2 regions of the Enterobacter huaxiensis genome follow, and region 2 is predicted to be linked to the other one. Evidence: predicted binding sites of a transcription regulator. Region 2 holds the regulator's gene; the other holds the start of a gene.

Region 1 (4,913 bases), 960 kb from region 2:
CATACTCTTCCTTTACGGGTTCATTTGGCCCCGCAGGGGGGCGGATTTTATCATAATACTTTGCGCACTGCTTCCCTATTTCAGGAGCAATTACGCTGTCGTTAAGTGGAGGCAGACATCCGGACCTACCGGACGAATCTCGCTAAATTTGAGTTGCGGTGCATCAGCCAGTTTTTCAAGGCCGGGCAGCACAAACAGGCCACGCGCGTCGTTGCCTAACAGTTTAGGCGCAACGTAGACGAGAAGCTCGTCCACCAGCCCCGCCTGGAGCAGCGCGCCGGCGAGCGTTGGGCCCGCTTCCACCCAGATGCTGTTCACCTGCTGCTTGCCCAGCAGCATCATCAGCACCACCAGATCGAGATGCCCATTGTGCTCTGGCACCATAATGCTGCGTAGGCCTTCCGGCCATTCACGCGTATCTTCCTTCGTGCGGGCAATCCAGGTTTCGCCCGGCTGCTGCACAATGAGATGTTCCGGCGTCACGCGGTTCTGGCTATCAATGATAATCCGCAGCGGCTGGCGCAGGGTTTCCTGCGGATAGAGCGCCTGGGTATCGGCATTCAGCTCGTTCCAGCGCACGGTCATGGCCGGATCGTCAGCCAGAACGGTTTCGCTGCTGGTGAGAATAGCATGGCTTTGCGCGCGCAGACGTTGCACATCGCGCCTTGCCTGTGGCGAGGTTACCCACTGGCTCTCGCCGCTTGCCATTGCCGTGCGGCCATCCAGCGAGGCGCCCAGCTTAAGCTGGATATACGGGAAACCGGTGCGCATGCGCTTCAGGAAGCCTTTATTCAGGGCCTCTGCATCCTGCATCATCAGGCCATGGCTGACGTCGATCCCTTCCTGCTGGAGGCGGTACAGGCCGCGCCCGGCCACCTGTGGATTCGGATCCTGCATCGAAGCAACCACGCGCGCGACGCCTGCCGCAATCAGCGCGTCGCAGCACGGCGGCGTGCGCCCGTGATGGCTGCAGGGTTCCAGCGTGACGTAGGCCGTCGCGCCGCGCGCCTTCTCACCCGCCATGCGCAGGGCATGCACTTCGGCATGCGGCTCGCCGGCGCGGTGGTGATAGCCTTCGCCCACAACCTCGCCGTCTTTAACAATGACGCACCCAACGTTCGGGTTGGGATGAGTAGTAAAACGACCGCGCTGCGCCAGCTTCATGGCTCGCGCCATGTAAATTTCGTCCTGCATGGGCCTAATCCTGTAAGCGGGCGATCTCTTCGCCAAATTCTTTGATGTCTTCGAAGCTGCGGTAAACGGAAGCGAAGCGGATATAGGCGACTTTATCGAGCTTTTTCAGCTGCTCCATCACCAGGTTGCCGATCATCTTGCTCGGCACCTCGCGCTCGCCTAAGCCACGAAGATAAGATTTGATATGGTTTAAGGCCATTTCCACGTCGTCCGCGCTGACCGGACGTTTTTCCAGCGCCTTCAGCATTCCGCTGCGCAGCTTCTCTTCGTTGAAGGGCTCACGCACATCATTACTTTTCACGACGCGCGGCATCACCAGTTCAGCAACCTCAAAGGTCGTGAAACGCTCGTTGCACACCAGACACTGCCGACGACGGCGAACGGAGGACCCTTCGCCCACGAGGCGAGAGTCAATGACTTTGGTATCCACAGCGGAGCAAAATGGGCAATGCATACGGTGTCCCTGTTATCTGGTTAACTGATTTCTATTTTACCCTGAACTGGCCTGACAACAAAGGAAGAGCTTTTTGAGACAAAGGATCTATGCCTGACGCCCTTAAGATGTCTACCATTATCAGGATCCGTTATTTCAAGGAAATAAACGCAATGACAAGACGTTACCTGAAAATTCTGCTGGTGGGGAGCCTCTTCACCCTTAGCGCATGTGCACAGCAAACTGAAGTCCGCCAGATGAAACAAAGCGTGAATACGCTAAATACGGCGCTGGACAAGCTGAACAAAGAAACCGTTAAAATCACCCAGCAAAACGCCCTCAACGCCAAATCCGCCAGCGGCGTGTATCTTCTGCCAGGCGCCAACACGCCTGCCCGCCTGAAAAGCCAGATCGGTACCTTAAAGATGTCTCTGGTGAATGTTGCGGCGAATGCAGATGGTACTCGCGCAACATTACGTATACAGGGCGAGTCTAACGATCCGCTTCCCGCGTTTACCGGCACCGTAGAGTGGGGGCAGATCCAGGGCACTACAGAGAGCTATCAGGAGGTGAACGTCAAGAACCAGCTCTTTACGGCTCCCGCCAGCACGCTGGCGCCGAGCGACGTTGATATCCCGCTGCAGCTGAGCGGACTCACTCCTGAACAGCTGGGCTTTATCCGTATCCACGACATACAACCCGCCGCGCAATAACCCCCCTTTTTGCGGAGTGCAGTGTCACTCCGCTAACATTTACATTTCGTATGGATTGGCAACATAAATGTTTGCCGTTACAATCCCGGCCGTTTAAAGTACGCAAACGTGAACGCAATCGATTACGCGTGTGAGAGATATGTGAAACAACACATATTTTTGTGAGCAGGGATTCCTATAATAGGCTCCGCAGAAACACGAAATATTTAGAAACGCAATTCGCGCATTTTTCACTCCCGGAAGGGAATTTCAATCAGTGGCATGATTATGAAAAAAACATTACTCGCAGCCGGTGCAGTACTGGCACTGTCCTCCTCTTTCACTGCTAACGCAGCGGAAAACAATAAACCAGAATATGTTTCCGACTGGTGGCACCAGAGCGTTAACGTGGTCGGCAGCTACCACACCCGTTTCGGACCACAGATCCGCAACGACACCTACCTGGAATACGAAGCGTTCGCCAAGAAAGACTGGTTTGATTTCTACGGCTACATGGATGCACCGGTCTTCTTCGGCGGTAACACCGACGCGAAGGGTATCTGGAACCACGGTTCCCCACTGTTTATGGAGATCGAACCGCGCTTCTCCATCGACAAGCTGACCGGTTCTGATCTGAGCTTCGGTCCGTTCAAAGAGTGGTACATCGCGAACAACTATATCTACGACATGGGCCGTAACAAGTCCGGCCGTCAGAGCACCTGGTATATGGGTCTGGGTACCGACATTGACACCGGCCTGCCGATGAGCCTGTCCATGAACGTGTACGCGAAATACCAGTGGCAAAACTACGGTGCAGCGAACGAAAACGAGTGGGACGGCTACCGTTTCAAAGTGAAATACTTTGTGCCAATCACCCAGCTGTGGGGCGGCAACCTGAGCTACATCGGCTTCACCAACTTTGACTGGGGTTCAGACCTGGGCGACAACGACTTCCGCGATCTGAACGGCAAGAAAGCACGCACCAACGACTCCATCGCGTCCAGCCATATCCTGGCGCTGAACTACGATCACTGGCACTACTCCGTTGTTGCGCGTTACTGGCACAACGGTGGTCAGTGGAACGACGACGCTAGCCTGAACTTCGGCAACGGCGACTTCAGCGTCCGTTCTACCGGCTGGGGTGGTTACCTGGTAGTGGGTTACAACTTCTAATCAGTGCGGATTTCGCCCGGTGGCGCTACGCTTACCGGGCCTACGATCCGAATGTAGGCCGGGTAAGGCATCGCCGCCACCCGGCTTTTTACTGCTTAACTTTCCGCAAAAAATCCGCCAGAGACCTGTCCGCACTCTCGCTAAAGCGTCTTTCCGTCAGTGCAATATTCAAACACCTGTCGAGCCGGAAACAGCGATAGTCATCGCGCCGCTCGCACCACGCCGCCAGCAGCCAGTGCTCGCCCCAGAAGAACAGCCCCAGCGGCTGCACCTCACGCCAGGAGAGCTGCCCGGCTTCATCGCGATAATGCAGCGCCAGCACGCGCTGAGCCGATATCGCCTGATGGATCACATCAAATCCGCTGCGGGAATGAGGCTGAAGCGCGATATCCGGCGCATAAATCCGCGTCTGCTCCGCCTTGCGTCTGCTCTCCTCTGGCAGAATAGCCAGCACCTTCTCCTGAGCCGACTCCAGCTCGCGGGATAGCGACTCTCCGCCCCAGGTTTTCAGCAGGCGAATCGCCACCATCAGCGCCTCGGACTCTCTGTTGGTCAGCATCAGCGGCGGCAGGTCAAAACCCGACATCAGCCGATATCCGCTCCCCGCTTCGCCCTCCACCGGCACGCCGGAGAGCGACAGGTCGCGGATATCCCGGTAAACCGTGCGTTCAGATACGCCGAGCCTCTCCGCCAGAAGCGCTGCCGTGGTCAGACGCCTGCCGCGCAGGACCTGCACAATCTGAAACAAACGGTCAGCGCGTCGGGTCATGTTTTTTCAGCTCTCAGACAGGTTGATGGAGGCCAACGCGATTACCTTCGCTGTCGGTAAACAACGCTATAGTGCCAATACCGTTTGGCAGTTCCAACGGCCCGAATACGCACTCACCGCCTGCGGTAACGATACGGTCGAGCGTTGCCGCCAGATTGTCAGTATGCAGGTAAATAATAGCGCCCTGCTGTGACGGCGTAATACCGTCAAATTTAGCGAGCGCGCCGCCGGTTGCCGGGTCTTCATGCGGAAAAATGGCCAGCTCTGCGACATCCATTTTCTCGCGCTTCAGCGTAACCTGCATCACGGGTTCATAAAATTTGATGGCGCGATCCATATCAGCGACCGGGATCTCAAACCAGTTAATCACATTTTTCATACGTCCTCCTGCCTGTTGTTTGGGTTCAGGAGAAGTCTACGACAGGGCTCCTGACAGCATACTGTCAGGAGTGTTTGTCAGCAGCGGGCAAAAAAAATCCCGGCCAACTGACCGGGATTTCGATAGCGCTTCAGACGATGTCTTACGGCAGAATTGACGGCTGATCCGCCCCTTCTTTTTCGACCTTCTGCTGGAGCAGGTGCTCGCGCTTCATGCCGAGCTTCAGTGCCAGCGCGGACGCGACGTAAATAGACGACGCCGTACCGATAGACA
Region 2 (4,913 bases):
CGTACCGGTTTCGACTGCAGCGGGCTGGTCTATTACGCCTATAAAGACTTAGTCAAATTCCGCATTCCGCGTACCGCTAACGAAATGTATCACCTGCGCGATGCGGCGCCGGTTAATCGCGGCGAACTCGAGAACGGCGACCTGGTCTTCTTCCGCACGCAGGGCCGCGGTACGGCTGACCATGTCGGCGTCTACGTGGGCAACGGGAAGTTTATCCAGTCGCCGCGCAGCGGCCAGGATATCCAGATAACATCTCTCAGCGAAGATTACTGGGTGCGCCACTATGTCGGCGCGCGTCGGGTCATGACGCCGAAAACCATTCGTTAATCCCTGCCCTGCCGCACCCGCGGCAGGGTAAGTTCCTCTTTTGCATACCCTTTCAATTTGCTATTCTGTCCTTGCTGTCTGTAGGGTTATTGGCAGCGTAACTATAATAAGGAGAGAAGCAATGTCGTTCGAATTACCTGCACTACCGTATGCAAAAGACGCCCTGGCACCCCATATTTCTGCAGAAACCCTGGAGTACCATTACGGCAAACATCACCAGACCTACGTCACCAACCTGAATAATTTGATCAAAGGCACCGATTTTGAAGGCAAAACGCTGGAAGAGATCGTGCGCAGCTCAGACGGTGGCATCTTCAATAACGCCGCTCAGGTCTGGAACCACACCTTCTACTGGCACTGCCTGGCACCGAATGCAGGCGGAGAACCGATCGGTGAGCTAGCTGCCGCCATCAACGCGGCGTTTGGCAGCTTCGCTGATTTCAAAGCGAGATTTACTGACGCAGCAATCAAAAACTTCGGTTCCGGCTGGACATGGCTGGTCAAAGAGGAAGATGGCAAACTGGCTATCGTATCAACGTCTAACGCGGGTACGCCGCTGACCACTCGCGCAACGCCGCTGATGACCGTGGACGTGTGGGAACACGCCTACTACATCGACTACCGCAACGCGCGACCTAACTATCTGGAGCACTTCTGGGCGCTGGCTAACTGGGAGTTTGTGGCGAAGAACTTCGCCGCATAAGAGACACGCAGAAGGGTTCGCCCTTCTGCGTTTTTATTTATTCCGCTGTGCATACCGTTTCTGGCTGCTTACGACCTGACATCAGCACCAGCAGCAAACCGAGCGCGGCAATGATTGCCCCCATCACCGGCACAAAGCTGTATCCCAGACCAGCCGAAATTACCGCTCCGCCCGCTGCTGCGCCCAGCGCATTGCCAAGGTTGAATGCTCCGATGTTTACGGAAGACGAAAGCCCTGGCGCCTCGTGGGCCACGCGCATCACACGCATCTGCAGCGGTGGTACGACGGCAAAGGTAGCCGCCCCCCAAACAACCATCGCGATGGCCGCACCGAATTCGTTACGCGCCAGCCACGGAATGGCAATCATGATGACGATCAGCAGGGTTAAAAAGCCTTTCAGCGTTCCGCTCACCGAACGGTCGGCCAGCTTGCCGCCCAGATAGTTGCCGATGGAGAAGCCCACGCCAATGAGCACCAGCATCGCGGTAATAAAGATCGGCGTCGCGTGAGTAATATCGTGCAGCACCGGGGAAATATAGGTGTAGAGCGTAAACATCGCCCCTGCGCCGAGAACGGTGGTCAGCAGTGCGGAGAGCACCTGCGGGCGCACCAGCACCGACAGCTCTTTACGCACGTCAGGGCGTTCGCCTGCGCTGCCTTTTGGCAGGGAGAAGAACAGTGCCACCATCGCGACAATGCCCAGCGCCGCGGTCGCGAGGAAGGACATACGCCAGCCGATCGCTTCACCCAGCCAGGTTGCAGCAGGCACACCGCCAATGTTGGCGATGGTCAGCCCCATAAACATGGTGGCAACCGCGCTGGCCTGCTTGTGCTTCGGCACCACGCTTGCCGCAACCACCGAGCCCAGACCGAAGAAAGCGCCGTGGTTAAGGCTGGTCAGAATACGGGAGAGCATCAGCGTGGTGTAATCCGGAGCGAGGGCTGAAAGCACGTTGCCTAGCGTAAAAATAGCCATCAGGAAAATCAGGGCGTTGCGGCGCGCGCGGTGCGAGAGCAGCAGCGTCATCAACGGCGCGCCAACCATCACGCCAACCGCGTAGGCGCTAATCAGCATACCGGCAGCCGGAATAGAGACGTCCACGCCTTTGGCGATGACGGGTAAAAGCCCCATTGGGGAGAATTCAGTAGTGCCAATCCCAAAAGCGCCAATCGCCAGGGCCAGCAGAGGAAAATTGATTTTCATGGGTTAACTCCGGATGCCGTGTCATTTCTCGACACAGAACAAAGAAGCCAAAAGCATGACATCAATCACAAAAAATGAGAAGTTAACATTTTGGCAAAAGATTTTTGCCGGAGGAGTAACAATCGGGGAAAATCGGAGGGAAAATACTCTCCCCCCGTTTGAATCAGTGCAGAACAGCCGTCAGACCCGCGGCAACAATCAGAGCCAGCACGATGATGGTGGTGGTCAGCGAAAACTTAAGATCGGTATTCATCAATTATTCTCCTTTTAATCACCCTACGAAAAGTGAGCTTGCTCATTTTTACACAGTTTACGTCAAAAATCTTCCTGGATTTAAACTGATATCCACTTTTGCTCTTCCCCTTTTCATCAAGATAGGACAAAATTCCACGCTAAATTTATTAGCGTACCGGCCATTGACCCCCTCCTGACGTCCTGTGTCGTTTTCCCGGCGTGTCGCAACTCAAGATTGCGTGATAAGGGTGAGAGAAGGCAAACGTTTACCTTCAAGTTTTTCAGGAGTTTAGGATATGGTCTGGAGTGACATTTCATGGCAACAATAAAAGACGTAGCAAAACGCGCAAACGTTTCCACTACAACCGTATCACACGTTATTAACAAAACCCGCTTTGTTGCAGAAGAGACGCGCAATGCGGTCTGGGCCGCGATCAAAGAGCTGCACTACTCACCGAGTGCGGTTGCGCGAAGCCTGAAAGTTAATCACACCAAGTCGATTGGCCTGCTGGCCACCAGCAGCGAAGCGGCCTATTTTGCCGAGATCATCGAAGCCGTCGAGAAAAACTGCTTCCAGAAGGGTTACACCCTGATTCTGGGCAACGCCTGGAACAGCCAGGAAAAGCAGCGCGCCTACCTGTCGATGATGGCGCAAAAGCGCGTCGACGGCCTGCTGGTCATGTGCTCTGAATACCCGGAGTCGGTTCTCTCTATGCTGGAAGAGTACCGTCACATCCCGATGGTGGTGATGGACTGGGGCGAAGCGCGGGCCGACTTTACCGATTCCGTCATTGATAACGCCTTTGAAGGCGGCTATATGGCGGGCCGGTATCTGATAGAGCGCGGTCACCGCGAGATAGGCGTCATTCCCGGCCCGCTGGAGCGCAACACCGGCGCTGGCCGTCTGGCCGGCTTTATGAAGGCGATGGAAGAAGCGCTGATCAACGTGCCGGAAAACTGGATTGTTCAGGGTGACTTTGAACCGGAATCCGGCTACCGCGCTATGCAGCAGATCGTCTCCCAACAGCACCGCCCTACCGCGGTATTCTGCGGCGGCGACATCATGGCGATGGGCGCACTCTGTGCGGCGGACGAACTGGGTCTGCGCGTGCCGCAGGACATCTCCGTTATCGGGTATGACAACGTGCGCAACGCGCGCTACTTCACCCCGGCGCTGACCACCATTCACCAGCCGAAGGACTCCCTGGGTGAAACGGCGTTTAATATGCTGATGGACAGGATCGTCAGCAAGCGCGAAGAGTCTCAGTCCATTGAAGTCCACCCGCGCCTCATCGAGCGCCGTTCCGTCGCGGACGGTCCTTTCCGCGACTACCGTCGTTAATGGCTTTACGGGGCCAGTTTATCTGGCTCCCGTAACCACTCCCTGTTCAACGTTTCACTGTCACCCAGGTAGTCCAGAAGCCAGGCCATGGCCGGCGAAACGTCATTTTGCTGCCAGGTCAGACAGCAGGCCGCATCCGGGAACGGATTTTCCAGCGTCAGGGCAACCCACTCTCCGGCGTCAATGCGCGGTCGCGCAAAGTGAACCGGCACCATCGCGACGCATAGCCCCGCAGAAAGGCACGTAGCCGAGGATTCCCAGTCAGGCGCCACGACGCGGCGCTGGTTGTCCAGCAGCCAGGTAATGCGCTTGGGCAGCGAACGCGACGTATCTTCCAGCACCAGCGACGGCCAGTTGCGCAACGTGTCGTCGCTGAGCGGCCCTTCCATGGCCGCCAGCGGGTGATCGCTTGCGACAACGCATTTCCAGCTCAGCATGCCCATATCGCGAAACGCGTAACGTCCGCCCACGGGGATCGCCTGCGTCGCGCCGATGGCCATCTCCGCCCTGCCGTCTGCCAGCGCGTCCCAGACGCCGTTGAACACCTCCTGGGAGACGCGCAGCTCAACGTCTGAGAAATGGCGATAGAAATCAACAATCATTTGCCGGGTGCGCTCAGGCTTAACAATGTTATCTACAGCGATGGAGAGATGCCCTCGCCAGCCGTTAGCGATCTGCTGACACTGCTCGCGGGTGATCTGCATTTTTTTGATAACAGACCGCCCTTCTTTCAAAAACCAGGCCCCGGCAGGCGTTAACTCGACGTCGCGATGACGCCGTTCAAAGAGCGGAACCGCCAGCCACTCCTCCAGCTGACGCACGGTGTAGCTGATGGCCGACGGGACGCGGTGCAGCTCCTGCGCGGCGCCGGTAAAACTGCCGTTACGCGCAACGGCGTCCACAACTTCAAGAGAATAATCTGACCACATTTTCTGCCTGCAAAAAATTTGAATGCACTTACCAAATATTAGCGTTTCACAAGCCGCTTTGCACTCCCTACACTCTCGGCCAACGTACACCTGCCTCCTCAGGAGAATAAAATAATGCAACCCAGGAAAGGATTTTTAGTCTGGCTCGGCGGCCTAAGCGTGCTGGGCTTTTTA

Evidence for each region. The regulator PurR, encoded in region 2, represses purine synthesis genes. The targets are predictions, from matches to a motif close to CANGCAAACGTTTGCNTG.
Region 1: the regulator PurR is predicted to act here: its motif matches at 2,452-2,469, upstream of D5067_RS17780 (nucleoside-specific channel-forming protein Tsx).

Annotation. Positions count from the first base shown of each region.
Region 1 is NZ_CP043342.1:3,712,198-3,717,110, forward strand. Features, by position in the region: gene ribH (6,7-dimethyl-8-ribityllumazine synthase) at 1-3, opposite strand, end outside; gene ribD (bifunctional diaminohydroxyphosphoribosylaminopyrimidine deaminase/5-amino-6-(5-phosphoribosylamino)uracil reductase RibD) at 91-1,194, opposite strand; gene nrdR (transcriptional regulator NrdR) at 1,199-1,648, opposite strand; gene D5067_RS17775 (SadB/YajI family lipoprotein) at 1,801-2,340, shown strand; gene D5067_RS17780 (nucleoside-specific channel-forming protein Tsx) at 2,608-3,492, shown strand; gene D5067_RS17785 (helix-turn-helix transcriptional regulator) at 3,581-4,261, opposite strand; gene D5067_RS17790 (VOC family protein) at 4,275-4,640, opposite strand; gene secF (protein translocase subunit SecF) at 4,783-4,913, opposite strand, start outside.
Region 2 is NZ_CP043342.1:2,749,341-2,754,253, forward strand. Features, by position in the region: gene D5067_RS13120 (C40 family peptidase) at 1-327, shown strand, start outside; gene sodB (superoxide dismutase [Fe]) at 449-1,030, shown strand; gene D5067_RS13130 (MFS transporter) at 1,068-2,234, opposite strand; gene cydH (cytochrome bd-I oxidase subunit CydH) at 2,398-2,487, opposite strand; gene purR (HTH-type transcriptional repressor PurR) at 2,785-3,810, shown strand; gene punR (DNA-binding transcriptional activator PunR) at 3,816-4,739, opposite strand; gene punC (purine nucleoside transporter PunC) at 4,854-4,913, shown strand, end outside.